One region of the Halomonas salsilacus genome, then DNA from elsewhere that is predicted to be linked to it. Evidence: predicted binding sites of a transcription regulator. Region 1 holds the regulator's gene; the other holds the start of a gene.
The links. Region 1 encodes FNR, which switches genes on or off when oxygen is low (the NO sensors DNR and NnrR bind a similar motif). Its sites were predicted from a motif close to TTGATNTANATCAA; they were not measured.
Positions count from the first base shown of each region.

Region 2: the regulator FNR is predicted to act here: its motif matches at 4,753-4,766, upstream of ACR80S_RS06870 (OmpW/AlkL family protein).

Region 1 covers NZ_JBPKAQ010000002.1:186,232-193,663, reverse strand. The annotation lists gene ACR80S_RS04330 (sodium:solute symporter family protein) at 1-800, opposite strand, end outside; gene ACR80S_RS04325 (DUF4212 domain-containing protein) at 807-1,067, opposite strand; gene ACR80S_RS04320 (putative nucleotidyltransferase substrate binding domain-containing protein) at 1,730-3,547, shown strand; gene ACR80S_RS04315 (3'-5' exonuclease) at 3,617-4,243, shown strand; gene ttcA (tRNA 2-thiocytidine(32) synthetase TtcA) at 4,331-5,260, shown strand; gene fnr (fumarate/nitrate reduction transcriptional regulator Fnr) at 5,281-6,024, opposite strand; gene hemN (oxygen-independent coproporphyrinogen III oxidase) at 6,123-7,432, opposite strand, start outside.
Region 2 covers NZ_JBPKAQ010000003.1:280,023-287,454, forward strand. The annotation lists gene putA (bifunctional proline dehydrogenase/L-glutamate gamma-semialdehyde dehydrogenase PutA) at 1-1,508, shown strand, start outside; gene putP (sodium/proline symporter PutP) at 1,754-3,244, shown strand; gene ACR80S_RS06860 (hypothetical protein) at 3,433-3,729, opposite strand; gene ACR80S_RS06865 (OmpW/AlkL family protein) at 4,016-4,630, shown strand; gene ACR80S_RS06870 (OmpW/AlkL family protein) at 4,861-5,496, shown strand; gene ACR80S_RS06875 (YqcC family protein) at 5,584-5,916, opposite strand; gene ACR80S_RS06880 (DUF3549 family protein) at 6,285-7,310, shown strand; gene ACR80S_RS06885 (ATP-dependent zinc protease family protein) at 7,336-7,432, shown strand, end outside.

The sequences.
Region 1 (7,432 bases):
CGGATGATGACGTGGGGCAGGCCGGCGGTACCGACCATCAACGACAGGGTGAACAGCACCATGTTGAGCTTGTTGTCCACGTCGGCGGTGTAGTCACGGAAGCCGAGCGCCGACACGACGTCATCCAACTTGGTCAGCAACGGCACACCGGATTCGGTGTGGGTGCTGAACATGCCGAACATCGGAATCGGGTTACCGGTCAGCTGCATGGCGATGAAGACCGCCGGGATGGTGTAGGCGATGATCAACACCACGTACTGGGCCACCTGGGTGTAGGTGATGCCCTTCATGCCGCCGAATACCGCATAGAGGAACACGATGAAGGCCGCGATCCAGATGCCCCAGGTGTTGGAGACCTCGAGGAAGCGCGAGAAGGCCACCCCGGCGCCGGTCATCTGGCCAATGACGTAGGTCACGGAGGCCACGATCAGGCAGATGACGGCCACCAGGCGGGCCGCATTGCTGTAGAAGCGGTCACCGATGAAGTCCGGCACGGTGAACTTGCCGAACTTGCGCAGGTAGGGGGCCAGCAGCATGGCCAGGATCACGTAACCGCCTGTCCAGCCCATCAGGAAGGTGGAGTTGGCGTAGCCGCCGGAGGCCAGCAGGCCGGCCATGGAGATGAAGGACGCTGCGGACATCCAGTCAGCGGCGGTGGCCATGCCGTTGGTGATCGGGTGGACGCCGCCGCCCGCCACGTAGAAGTCCTTGGTGGAGCCCGCTCGGGCCCAGATGGCGATGCCGATGTAGAGGGCAAATGAGGCCCCTACGAACAGCAGGTTGATAGCAAATTGACTCATGCTGGCTTACTCCCCCAGACCGTATTTTTGATCGAGCTTGTTCATCTTCCAGGCGTAGAAGAAGATCAGCACGATGAAGGTGAGGATGGAGCCCTGCTGGGCGAACCAGAAGCCCAGGTCGGTGCCGCCCACGGGAATGCCGGAGAGCAGCGGCCGAAACAGGATGGCGCATCCGTAGGAAACGAAGGCCCAGACGATCAGGCATCCGGTGATCAGGCGTACGTTCGCCTTCCAGTAGCCGGAGGAATCGGTTTTCTCTTCCGCCATTGTCGCGTTCTCCACTTGTTATTGGTGGGGTTGGGAAATTGGGTGGTCTGATGTTTGCGGGTCACCAGGGCAATCTCATGCCTGTTGCCCGACCCTTGCGAGCCCTGGGGGCTCATCCCGGCAGGGAGGAGGCCCGTGTGGCAGGCTGCGCCGGTATCGGGATACATCGTTGTCGTGTGATTGCCCTGCATGATGCAGTGTGGATAGTGGGCAATGAGGGGGAAAAATGAATCCCAGACTTTCGTATCATGAGAAAAATACGATTTAATAGGCGATGGCGTCTCTCTTTTTTATCAATGGCTTGGGGGCATGTTTTCGGCAGATTACAGAGGAGGGGGAAGCCGGATTAGGACGATTGTATAGGGGGCGGCGTGGCCGGCTTTCACTCTGTCAACACGGGCTTGGACGATCGTCTAAGGCATCGGGAGGAGCGACGTTCGTCTAGCTTATAAGGGCAATGGCGTGGCTGCTATCCTTCCTTGAGTCCTCCCATCAGGCAGGACACCCGGGCCTGCCGCCGCGGCAGGCTCGCATCCAACTACAATCAGGTGGCGGCCAGTAACGCCGTTCCCGCACCGTCCCTGCCTCCAGTCATCGGCCCCGCACGGGGTGTAGGAGATCCAATGGGCCATGGTCGGAAAGCCGCCTGCGAGGTCAGCGCCATGGTCGAGGTCGATCTTTCCCAACCGCCGTTCAGCCTGCTCGACGAGGCCGGCCGAGAGCGGGTTCGCCAGGGCGTTGACCTGGCCTACTTCGACCGCGACGAGATCATCCTCGAGACGGGGCAGGCCGGCGAGAACCTTTTCCTCATCCAGAAGGGCGAAGTGGCGGAAGTCGACCCGACCCTGCCGGCCGCCCGTTCACGCATCGGCCACTACACCCGCGGCGACCTGTTCGGCGCCATCAGCATCCTCAACGGCAAGAGCCGCTACCGCTTCCGGGCCGAGCAGGAGAGCCTCTGCTACCTGCTGCCCAGGGCACTGTTCCTCGAGCTCTGCGACGACTACCCGCCCTTCTCCGAGTTCTTCCGTCAGACCCTGGCCCACAAGGCGCGCCTGCTGACGGAGCAGCGCGCCGAAGGCGGGGTCACCATGGCCGGCTTCATGCTGGCCCGGGTCGATGAGTGCATGCGTGAACCGTTGATGGTGCCGGCCACCACCACCATCGCCGAGGCCGTGACCACCATCAACGAGCGCCATGCCGACAGCCTGCTGGTGGAGGGTGACCCAGGCCCCGGCATGATCACCAAGACCGACCTGCTCAACGCCCTGGTGGTGGAGGGGCGCGACCGAGACAGCGCCCTGGAAGGCTTGGGTCGTTACGAGCTGATTACGGTGGGCCCGGGGCAGTATCTGTTCGAGGCGCTGGTGGTGATGACCCGCCACAAGGTGGAGCGGGTGGTGGTGCTGGAGAAGGAGGCGGCAATTGGCGTGGTGGAGCTGACCGACGTGCTCAGCTTCTTCTCGAGCCGCAGCTACGTGGTCAGCCTGCAGGTGGAGCAGGCCGAGAGCCTCGAGGCGCTGGCTGCCGCCAGCCGCCGCACGCCGGAGCTGGTCAAGGCGCTGATGGCCCAGGGGGTCAAGCTGCGCTTCGCCATGGGCCTGCTGGCGGCGCTCAACGGGCGGATCATGAGCAAGGCCTGGGGCTTTCTGGTCGACGAGCGCTACTACCGCGACAGCTGCCTGATGGTCATGGGCAGCGAAGGGCGCGGCGAGCAGATCCTCAAGACGGATCAGGACAACGGGCTGATCCTGGCGGACGGCCTCGAGTGGCCCGACTGTGGCGAGCAGATGCAGCGCCTCACCGAGACCCTGATAGAACTGGGTTACCCGCCCTGCCCGGGCAACATCATGGTCTCCAACCCCGAGTGGGTCGGTACCGTGACCCAGTGGCGTGAGCGCATCGCCAGTTGGGCCAGCAAGCGTGACGGCGACAGCCTGATGAAGCTGGCCATCATGCTTGACTCCCACGCGGTGGCCGGCAACCCGGCGCTGCTCGACCGCGTGCGCGACGAGCTGTTCGAGCGCTGCGCCGGCGACGAACTGCTGCTCTCCTACTTCGCCCGCACCATCCTGCGTTTCTCGACCCCGCTGACCCTGTTTGGCTCGCTCAAGCGCCCCCAGCACGGCATCGATATCAAGAAGGGTGGCATCTTCCCCATCGTCCATGGGGTGCGGGTGATGGCCCTGGAGCGTCGCATCCGTCCGACCTCCACCCTGGAGCGGCTGGATGCCCTGGCGACGGACGGCCGGTTGGAGCCGCGCTTCGCGGAGGACCTGGGCGAGGCCCTGTCGCTGTTCACCGAAATTCGCCTCAAGCAGCAGCTCGAACACCTGGACAGCGGCGGCGAGCGCAAGCCCGACCGCGTGGTGGTTCAGGAGCTATCGTCGCTGGAGCGCGATCTGCTGCGAGAGGCGCTGCATATCGTCAAGGACTTCAAGCAGCGCCTCTCGCACCGGTTTCATCTGGAATATTCGTGACGTCTGGCTGATGCCCCAGGGAACGACGACGCGCGAAGAGAAAACAATGACGCAACAAGGAGCCCCATCATGATCAAGGTCTTGCGGCGCGCTGCCGATCGACGACGGAACGCCAACGGTGACTATGCCTGGCTGTTTCACCCTTACACGGGTGACGAGATGGTCGTCATTGATACCGAGACCACCGGGTTGGATAGCCGCAGCGCCGAGCTGGTCTCCATCGCCGCCGTCAAGGTGCGCGGCGATCGGGTGCTGACCAGCGAATCCCTGGACCTGCGCCTGGCGCCCCCCGCCAGCCTCTCCGGCGAGTCAATCCGCATCCACGGCCTGCGCGGCATCGATCTGGAGGGCGGCCTGCCCGTGCAGGATGCCCTGGAGCGCCTGATCGATTTCGTCGGCAACCGCCCCCTGCTGGGGTGGCACCTGGGCTACGATCTGGCGATCCTCAATCGCGAACTGCGACCCCGCTTCGGTTTCGACCTGCCCAATGCCACCATCGACGTGGCGCAGAGCTATCTGCGCCGTCTGCGCCGCCGCCATCCTGAGGTGGAGTCCGCGCCGCGCTTCGAGAAGGTGGCCGAGTTGCTGGACGTGCCGCTGATGGGGCGCCACACCGCCCTGGGCAATGCGGTGACCACGGCGCTGATTTTCCTGCGCCTGGAACACCAGGTCAGCTCCGTTGGGCGCTACTCCTGAAGATCGGGGGCGGCGTCGCCTGATGGCGCCGGCGATGGTAGGATGGGCGCCCGTCATTTTCGCCCGCACTGGCAGCGCTTACCGACCATGCAAGACGCCCTGATCTTCGACCCCCGCGATCGCCAGGAGGCTCCCTCCGTGGCGGCCTCCCCTATTCAGGAAGCCCCCTCGCCGACCCTCGACGCCCTGGATGCCCGCGGGCGGCGGGAGTTCAACAAGCTGCAGAAGCGCCTGCGACGCCAGGTGGGTAACGCCATCATCGACTATGGCATGATTCACGAGGGCGACCGGGTGATGGTGTGCCTGTCCGGCGGGAAGGACAGCTACACCTTGCTGTCGATCCTGCGCAACCTGCAGCGCAACGCCCCGATCGACTTCTCGCTGGTGGCGGTGAACCTCGACCAGAAGCAGCCGGGTTTTCCCGAGCAGGTGCTGCCCGAGTACCTGGCGTCCATCGGCGTCGAGCACCACATCCTCGAGCGGGACACCTACTCGGTGGTCAAGGAGAAGACGCCGGAGGGCAAGACCACCTGTGCGCTATGCTCCCGGCTGCGACGCGGCTCCCTGTACGGCTTCGCCGAGGAGATCGGCGCCACCAAGGTGGCCTTGGGCCACCATCGCGAGGACATCCTCGAGACGCTGTTCCTCAACCTCTTCTTCGGCGGCAGCCTCAAGGCCATGCCGCCCAAGCTGCTCGCCGACGACGGCAAGAACATCCTCATCCGTCCGCTGGCCTACTGCCGCGAGGCCGATATCGCCGAGTATGCGCGACTGATGGCGTTCCCGATCATCCCCTGCAACCTGTGCGGTTCCCAGCCCAACCTGCAACGTCAGGTGGTCAAGGAGATGCTCGCCGAGTGGGAGAAGACCCATCCCGGTCGCCTGGAGAGCATGTTCAAGGCAGTGACCAACGTGGCGCCGTCACAACTGGGCGATCGCGAACTGTTCGACTTCGCCGGGCTGGAGGAGAAGCAGGCGCGACGGCTGGCCAGCCGGATCGATCTGCTCAACGAGTAGGGGGGGCTATTTCCAAAGGGCTATTTCGCCCCTTCCTCCTCGGCGACCAGGGTCAGGGACGCCAGGTCGAGGATATGCACCTCGCGGCCCGATACTTCCACCAGACCCTGGCTCTGGAAGCGACCGAGGATACGGCTGACGGTCTCGACGGCCAGACCCAGGTAGTTGCCGATGTCGGCCCGCGACATGGACAGGCGGAAGCTGTAGGGGGAGTAACCGCGGCGGCGGAAGCGGTCGGAGAGGCTGGTGAAGAAACTGGCCAGGCGCTGGTCGGCGGTCTTGCGCGATAGCAGGCGCATCATGCGGCGGTCGTCGCGCAGCTCCTTGCTCATGCTGCGGTAGAGCTGGCCGCGCAGTTCGGGTAGCGATTCCGACAGCTGATCCAGGCGGTCGAAGGGAATCTCGCAGACGGTGGTGGTCTCCAGCGCCACCACGGTCCCCGGATACTGCTCCTCGTCGATGCCATCCAGGCCCACCAGTTCGCTGGGCAGGTAGAAGTTGGTGAGCTGGTCGTCGCCACTGCCCTCGGTGGTCACCTGCTTGAGGCTGCCCGAGCGCACCGCGTAGACGCTGGTGAAGGGGCTCTCCTGGCGAAACAGGGTCTCGCCCTTCTTGAGAGGTGCGCGCCGGCGGATGATGGCGTCGAACTGATCCATGTCCTGAACTTCCAGCGCCAGCGGCAGGCAAAGCGAACTCAGGCTGCAGGTCTGGCAGCGAGTTTCGTGCAGCACAGAGCGCCGTAGTCCTGTCAGGCTGTCGGGCATGGACGCGTCCTCCTTGATCATGAGCATTCCAACCATTATGGAGGATTCTGCGAGCAGGGCAAACCACCTCCAAGGAGGTAGGCCCGGCAGCCGGCGGCTCAGGCCATGGAGGTGGCCTCGGGATCGAAGGCGGCGAGCAGGTGGGTCAGGCCCCAGACCCCGTCGGGCGTCACCCTCAGGGACTCGCCGTGGCGCTCCAGCAGTCCCGCCTGGCAGAGCCGGGCCAGGCGCCTGAGGGCATCGGCCAGAACCAGGGTGGCGTCGTGTCCATGGACCTTCGACAGGGCGACCATGTTCAGCTCGCGGCGGCAGGCGAGCGCCTCGATGGCGTCGCGTCGCAGGCGCTCGACGGCGTTCAGCCGGTGGCCGGCGGTGGCGGGCAGGCGGCTCGTGTCCAGCGCCGCCTCATAGTCGCCCAGGCTCATGGCGTTGCGGGTAAGGGTGTCGCCGACATGGCTGATGGCGGCGACCCCGAGGCCGAGCTGGTCACCGGGTGGGGTGTGGGTGTAGCCGTGCAGGTCGCGCGCCAGGCGGCCCTCCCCGAGGGCCCATGCCAGGCTGTCATCGGTGCGGGCAAACTGACCGAGCCCGATATGCACATAGCCGGCGTCATCCAGACGGTGGCGGGCCTCGTCCATGATCGCCAGGCGGGTGGGGGCGTCGGGCAGATCCGCGGCGTGGATCTCGCGCTGGGGCAGGTAGCGCTGCGGGAGGTGAGCGTAGCGGCGCAGGGTGATGCGCGCCGGGGCCATGGCGATCACCTGTTCGAGGGTCTCCCCGAAGCCCTCGGGGGTCTGCAGCGGCAGACCCACGATCAGGTCCAGGTTGAGGGAGTGGAAGCCGAGGCGCTCGGCCTCATCCACCAGGGACTCGGTCAGTACCCGGGGTTGGATCCGGTTGATCGCCCTCTGCACTCTCAGGTCAAGCTCCTGGACGCCCAGGCTCAGGCGGTTGAAGCCCAGTGCCTGGAGGTGGCGCAGGGTGAAGACGTTGGCCTCGCGGGGGTCGATCTCGATGCTGAAGTCGCGTTCCCGGGCACTGGAGAGCCCGAAGCGGGCGTCGAGGCGATCGAAGAGGTCGCCCATCTGGTCCAGGGACAGGAAGGCCGGGGCGCCGCCACCCCAGTGCAGGCGCTGCACGGCAGGGAGGTCATCCAGCAGGCGGCTGACCAGCACCATTTCGCGGTCGAGACGGGTGAGGTAGGGCTCGGCCTGACGGCTGTCCCGGGACGGCACCCGCTGGGAGGCACAGAAGCGGCACGCCTGCCGGCAGAAGGGCAGGTGCACGTGAAGCGCCAACGGTGACCCGGGGGGGCGCTCGGCCAGGGCCTGGGTTAGCGCAGCGGCACCGTCTCCCGCGTCGAGGCGAGCGGGATAGGTGAGGTAGTGCGATCCGTCGTGATCGTGGA
Region 2 (7,432 bases), on a different contig from region 1:
ACAAGGAGCATCGGGTGGGGCCGCTGCTGGCGTTCGCGGTGGCCAACGACCCGGCCAACCATCATGAGGTCCGAAGCCCCTATGACCGCCGGAAAAGGGTCGGCACGGTGCAGTGGACCAGCGCCGAGCAGGCCGCCCGCGCCGTGGACGCCGCCTGGGCTGCCTTCCCGCGCTGGGAGAGCACGCCAGCGGCCGAGCGCGCCGCCATCGTGCGCCGCCTGGGGGACCTGATGGAAACCCACATGGCCGAGCTGATGACGCTCTGCTCCCGGGAGGGCGGCAAGCTGCTCACCGACGGCGTCGACGAGATCAAGGAGGCCGTGGACTTCTGCCGCTACTACGCCATGAAGGCCGAGGAGCTGTTCGGACAGCCCATCGCCCTGCCCGGCCCCACCGGCGAATCCAACGCGCTGATACTGGGCGGCAAGGGCGTATTCGCGGCGATCAGCCCCTGGAACTTCCCGGTGGCGATCTTCTGTGGCCAGGTCGTGGCCGCCGCCGTGGCCGGAAACACGGTGCTGGCCAAGCCTGCCGAACAGACCTCCATCGTAGCCCACCGGGTGATCGAACTGCTCTACGAGGCCGGCATGCCCCGCGACGTGGTCCAGCTGTTGCCCGGCGATGGCCCCACCGTGGGCAGCGTGCTGACCCAAGATCCGCGCATTACCGGGGTGGTCTTTACCGGCGGCACCGACACGGCGCAGATCATCAACCGCGCCCTGGCCGCTCGCGAGGGGGCTCCCCTGCCGGCGCTGATCGCCGAGACCGGCGGCATGAACGCCATGATCGTCGACTCCACCGCCCTGCCCGAGCAGGTCGTCGCCGATGTCATCCAGTCGTCCTTCCAGAGCGCCGGACAGCGCTGCTCGGCACTGCGCGTGCTCTATCTGCAGGAGGACGTGGCCGACCGGGTCATCGAGATCCTCAATGGCGCCATGAATGAACTGCGCGTGGCCGACCCTCGCGACCTGGGCACCGACGTCGGCCCGGTCATCGACGAGGACGCCCGCCAGGGACTCACCGCGCACATCGAGACGCTCAAGGGCGAGGGCCGCCTGGTCGCCGAAACCCGCCTGGATTCGGCGCTCACCGGGGATGGCACCTTCGTCGCCCCGGTGGCCTTCGAGATCGACGGCATCGAGGCGCTGGAAAGGGAGCAGTTCGGCCCAGTGCTGCACATCGTGCGCTACAAGGCCTGCGAGATCGATCGGGTGATCGCCTCGATCAATGGACGAGGCTATGGACTCACCTTTGGCGTACACAGCCGAAATGAATCCTTCACCGAGGAAATCGCGCGGAAAATGCGGGTTGGCAATGTGTACGTCAACCGCAATATGATCGGCGCCGTAGTGGGCGTTCAGCCCTTCGGTGGCCAAGGCCTATCCGGCACAGGACCCAAGGCCGGCGGACCGCACTACCTGCTGCGCTTCGCCACGGAAAAGACGGTGACCGTCAATACCGCCGCGGTGGGCGGCAACGCGTCACTGCTTGCGCTGGGAGACGAGTGAACCCCACTCGTCATTAACGACAATAATACTGAAGGAATCCCCTGATGGTAGAAAGCAAGGTATACGTCGCCTACAAACGCACCACCCACCTCTACAATTGCATCCAAGGTGGAGGCTCGCCGAGCCCGCCACGTGAATAGCAAACCGAGTCAACAACAATAATACAGTGCCACTACCGGATTCTTCACGGTAGGCGCACCCACCGGTCGGAGCCATCTCCGCCCTGATGACACTGGAGAAGTTTTATGGCTATTGGTGTTTGGATCAGTCTAGTCGGCTACTTTGCGCTCATGATCGCCATCGGCATTTATGCGATGCGCAAATCCACGTCGACATCCGAAGATTACATGCTGGGTGGTCGAGCTCTCAGCCCACAAGTGGCGGCCCTGTCGGCCGGTGCGTCGGACATGAGCGGCTGGTTGCTGCTGGGTTTGCCCGGGGCAATGTTTGTCTCAGGCTTGGGGTCGGCCTGGATCGGTATCGGCCTGCTGGTGGGTGCGTTCTTCAACTGGACGCTGGTTGCTCCCCGCCTGCGCGAACAGACGGTTCACTATGGTAATGCAATCACCATTCCAGAATTTCTGGCCAACCGGTTCCCGACTCGAGCGATGTCGCTGAGAACGGTATCGGCGGTCGTCATTGTGATCTTCTTCGCGGTTTACACGGCGTCAGGTCTGGTGGCAGGCGGCAAGCTGTTTGAAAGCGCGTTTTCCGGAATCATCAACGTCGGTGGCCTGAGCGACTACGCCATGGGCATCATCATCACCCTGGGCGTGGTACTCATCTACACGGTTGTCGGCGGCTTCCTGGCCGTGAGCATGACCGACTTCGTGCAAGGCTGCATCATGATGCTGGCACTGGTGATCATGCCGGCCGTTGTGCTGTTCGGCGAAGGTGGCGGCGGTTATTCCCAGGCATCACAGACCCTGAATGACGTCGATCCCACGCTGCTGTCCTGGACGGCGGGACTGACCTTCGTTGGGTGGCTGTCTGCGGTGACGTGGGGGCTGGGCTATTTCGGGCAGCCGCACATCATCGTGCGCTTCATGGCCATCCGGACGCTGAAGGATGTTCCTGTTGCCCGTAACATCGGCATGGGCTGGATGCTCATCTCGCTGATCGGTGCTGTCTCTCTGGGCATATTTGGCCGGGCCTATGCAATCCGTAATGGCATGGATGTCCAGGATCCGGAAACGATCTTTATCATCCTGGCGGATCTGCTGTTCCATCCTCTGATCACCGGTTTCCTCTATGCGGCACTGCTTGCTGCGATCATGAGTACCATTTCCAGCCAGCTTCTGGTGTCGTCTTCATCACTGACCGAGGACTTCTATCGCCTGTTCCTGCGCAAGGAGGCCAAGGACAAGGAGACCGTCGCCATCGGCCGGATTTGTGTCGTCCTGGTGGGTCTGGTGGCGGCCGTCATTGCCTCTGATGAGAACTCCCAGGTTCTGGGACTGGTCAGTAACGCCTGGGCAGGCTTTGGTTCGGCATTCGGCCCGCTGATTATCCTGTCGCTGATGTGGCCACGCACGAACGGCGCTGGCGCCATCGCGGGCATGGTGGTGGGCGCTGTCACTGTCATGATCTGGATCACGCTTGGCTGGAACGGAGAGTTCATGGGGGGTCCCGGTGTCTACGAGATCATTCCTGGCTTCATCGCTTCTTTCATCGCCATCATGGTGGTCAGCAACATGACTGCCGATGCGGGTGAATATCAGCACATCACTCGCTAGAACAGCACGCATCACGCACTCCACGTAGTGAAAGGGCTCCTTCGGGGGCCCTTTTTCCTGTCTCGCCGGCCAAATCACCCTGACGGCTCGACACGCCCCGGGCGCCCTCCTGGCCTGCATCGTCAGAAACCACCAAGCCGCCCCTCGGGTGGCTTTCTGTACCCTGGCCTGAGGGCCTGGTACAGCTCTCAGGCCAGCAGCGCGCGCAGTACCATCAGCAAGGCGAAGAGGGCAAGGGCCAACTGGCTCCAGTGCGGCGACAGGGCCCGACACAACAGGGGGTGAGGAAAAGCCGGCGCCAGCGGGCGCAGGAAGGCGGCGCCGAGCGCCCAGATGCCCAGCAGGACGGCCGGCAGGCGCAGCGTGAACGGCAACCCCTGAATCAACCCCGGCTGCAGCAGCAGCCAGATTGCCAGGCCGGCGGCGACCAGCAGGAGCGCTGTCTCCCGCCGCCACGGGTGTCGAAGGGACATCTCGGGTCTCATCTCCGCTCTCCTTGTCAGCTCCCCACAGTCAAGACGATTACCGGCGATCTCGCGAGCCGCTCACGCTGCGCCGCACCAACAGTTGTACATAGCGCGCGACAGCCCACGACTCGCCATAAGGCGCAACCCCCGTACCTGCGAGTGAAACCGCGATATGCACGGCTATGGGCTCCATCAAAAAACTTTACAAGACTTTTGCAAACATCGTTTCTATAGTCATAGACGTACAAGAATGCAGCACTCCCTGGCAGATGATGCCGACTTGATCGACGAGAGGAACGCCCTGATGAAAACCTCCAACCGCCTGACCGTCACCCTGATCGCCGCCGGCTGCGCCATGGCGAGCCAGACGGCCCTGGCCTACAGCGCCGGTGATATCTTCTTGCGCGGCGGCATCGCCCAGACCGACGTCAAGTCCAACAATGGAAACCTCACCGCCGACAACCTTCGTTTGAGTGTCTCCGATGAGCGGGGCCTCTATTACGGACTTGGCTATCTCTTCACCGACAGGCTCGGCATCGAGCTCAGCGGGCAAGAGAGCGTCGAACATGACCTGACCCTGGAAGGCGGAGCCATCGGCAGCGTCGACCGCATGCCAGTCAACCTGCTGGTCAACTACTACCCCATGGGCGGCATGGATTCCCGCGTTCAGCCCTACGTGGGCGCCGGCCTCAACTACACCCGCTTCTCCGGGGAGGAGCTGGAGGGTCTCGATGTGCGCCACAGCTACGGGGCCATCGGCCAGTTGGGCGTGGACCTGGCCGTGGCGCAGGGCCTGATGCTCAACGGCTTCGTCAGCTATGCGGACGTCTCGGCAGACGTTCGCTTGGGCGGCAACGACATCGGCGAGGCCAAGATCGACCCCATGACCATCGGAGGAGGCATCACCTACCGCTTCTGATGGCAGAACGCACGCTCCACTGAAGCAAGACGTTGGGCCCTGGCCCGGCGTCTTGCATTCCGTGCTGTGCATTCTGGGGTGGAGTCTCGCTGCGAGCGGACGAGTGCTGCAATGAAAAATCCTTGCTCTGGGTCAATAACGACGAGGCGCCGTCTGATTAAACTGGGGTTATTGTTCGACAGGACATTAACTGTCAGCTGTCAGCCATCGCCATAGAAAGGAGTCGCTCCATGCGCAAGACCCTCCCCACCCTGCTCGCCGCCGGCCTGGCCGCCGCCGCCTTCACCACCAGCACCCAGGCTCTGGCCTACGGCGCGGGCGACTTCTTTACCCGCCTCGGTGTGGCCAAGGTGGCCCCCAAGAGCGATAACGGCTCAGTAGTCGATGGTGCGGTTGCTGTAGACGTCCAGGACGATACCCGCTTCGCCTTTACCCTGGGCTATCGATTCCATGACAAGATCGGCATCGAGTTGCTGGCCGCCGAGCAGTTCAAGCATGACATTGAGCTTAGCGTGGGTGGTGATATCGCAGACGTTGCCTCGACCAAGCATCTGCCGCCGACCCTGACCGTGCAGTACTACCCGCTGGGCGGCACCGATGCCCTGGTGCAGCCCTATGTCGGCGTAGGCGTCAACTACACCACCTTCTCCAGTGAGAAGAGCGGCCTGGGCGACCTCAGCCTCGACGATTCCTGGGGCGCCGCCGGCCAGGTGGGTGTGGACGTGCTGATCAACGACAACTGGGCGCTCAACGCAGCCGCCTGGTACATCGACCTCGAGACTGATGCCAGCCTCGACGGCAACGATATCGGCACGGTGAAGATCGACCCCTGGGTGGTGATGGGCGGAATCAGCTACCGCTTCTGATCCTTCCTGCGCCGCAGAGTCAGCAGGGCCCGCCAATGGCGGGCCCTGTGCGTTGGTGGCGGCGCTGTTCCACCGGCACTTCCCCGGCTAGTTGTCGGTGACCAGCCGATCGATCGCCTCCACTGCCTGGGTCAGCATCAGCCGCTCGACACCCCCCACCCCGGACTGGGCCAGCCAGGCCTCCACCGCGGGGGCCACCTCGCACTTCGCCGGCAGCGGCGCCCGTGCCTCCACCAGGGCTTCCAGGCGCACGATGAACACGAAGCGCAGCCACTGGGGCAGCGCCATGGTATCGGTGCAGAAGGGCTCGATGCTCTCGAAGGCGGCAGGGTCGGGCCGCGTCATGCGCCACTGGTCGGTGGCGCGCATGATGGCCTCCAGTTCGCGCAGGGCGGCCGCCAGTTCCTGGTGAGCGCTCATGGTGACGTCCTCGCATGCATGAAACGCCATTATCCTTGCCAGCTCCCTCCCCGGCCACCCCGCCGCATTCCCCCGGCGAACTTCCCCACAAGGGTGATAGGCCGGGCTCACACACCCGGCTTACCCACCGGGCTTATACACCGTGTTTTCCACAGCGATTCTCGGCATTGCGGGGGTGGTGTACATAGTTCACAGTTTTCCTGAACGGGACTGTGGATAAACTCTGGAAAGGACGCTAAAGGCCACGCTTCATGGGCCTCTGGCTCCATCGTTCAAGAATTGACCAGACACAGGCTTCGACCACTCGGAAGCTGCTGACAGCGGCGCGGCGCCAAGGTAGAGTGCAGCGTTCGAAGACGGGAGAGAGCATGCAGCCCATCAATACCTTACATGACTTCTTCATGCGCAGCGGCGCTGCGGTACGCGCCTACCACCTCGGGCGGCGCGTCGAACCCTGCGAGCTGGCGACGTTGGCGGCCTTCGAGGCCGGTGAGCTGGCCTGGCCGGCCCCCTGGCAGTGCCAGGCACGCCTGGGCCTGGTGTTCAGCCTGGGCGACGTGCGCGACCCGCTGATCTGGTTCCTGGCCCTGCCCCTGGATGAGCAGGGCCTGCTGGTACCGGCGCCCCGCGACGCCTTCCTGCAGCGCCTGCTGGAGACCCTGGGGCGCAGCGTGGCCAGCATCGGGCGGGAGGATGGCGAGGCAGTGGATAACCTGATGAAGGACAATCCGCTGGCCTTTACTCCCTCGCTGCCCTTCCAGGCCCTGCTGCACGCCCGCGCCAGCCGGGACCTGGACATGGCAGCCAGCCAGCACCTGGAGCCGGTGGAGGACTACCTGAGCGGCCAGCAGGAGATCGACTGGCAGGCCCTGGGCCTGCAGGGGCTGGCCGATTTCGTCGTGCGCATGGATGCCGATGACCAGACACGCCTGGCCAATCGGCTGCCGGCGCTGCCTGGCAAAGTGCTCACTTCGCTGTGCTACTGTCTGGAACATGTGGCCATCGGTGCCGACCTGGCCCGGGGGCTCCGCGATCGGGGCGAAGCGGCGGCACGGTCCGGCGACATTGAGGCGTTCTCCGCCTGCGTCCGCGCCGTGGCCGGCGCCGACAGCGACCTCGCCGGGGCCTGGTACGACGAGTTGCTGGCCGATGCCGACGCCTGCGGCCCCGATCTACTGGCGGCCATGGCCGGGCGCGGCTGGAATCACCTGGAGGACGCCGAACGGTTGCCGAGCTTCCTGGCGCGGCTGGCCGGCTGCGAGGCCGCCGACTTCATGAGCGTGGCGCGCGACCTGGCGCTGGTACCACGGCTGCGGCTCCCGGTCTTGATGACCCTGCGCGAGGCCGCCCCGGAGAGCCCTATCGGCCATCGTATGGCCGCCCTGACCCGCTGACAGGCCTGGAAGGATTCCCATGACCATAAAAGAACTGCCCTACACTCCCAAGGCGGTGATCGGCCGCCGTGAGATGGTGGAACTGCCGGAGATGCACCTGACCCTGTGCGCCAAGGCGGACA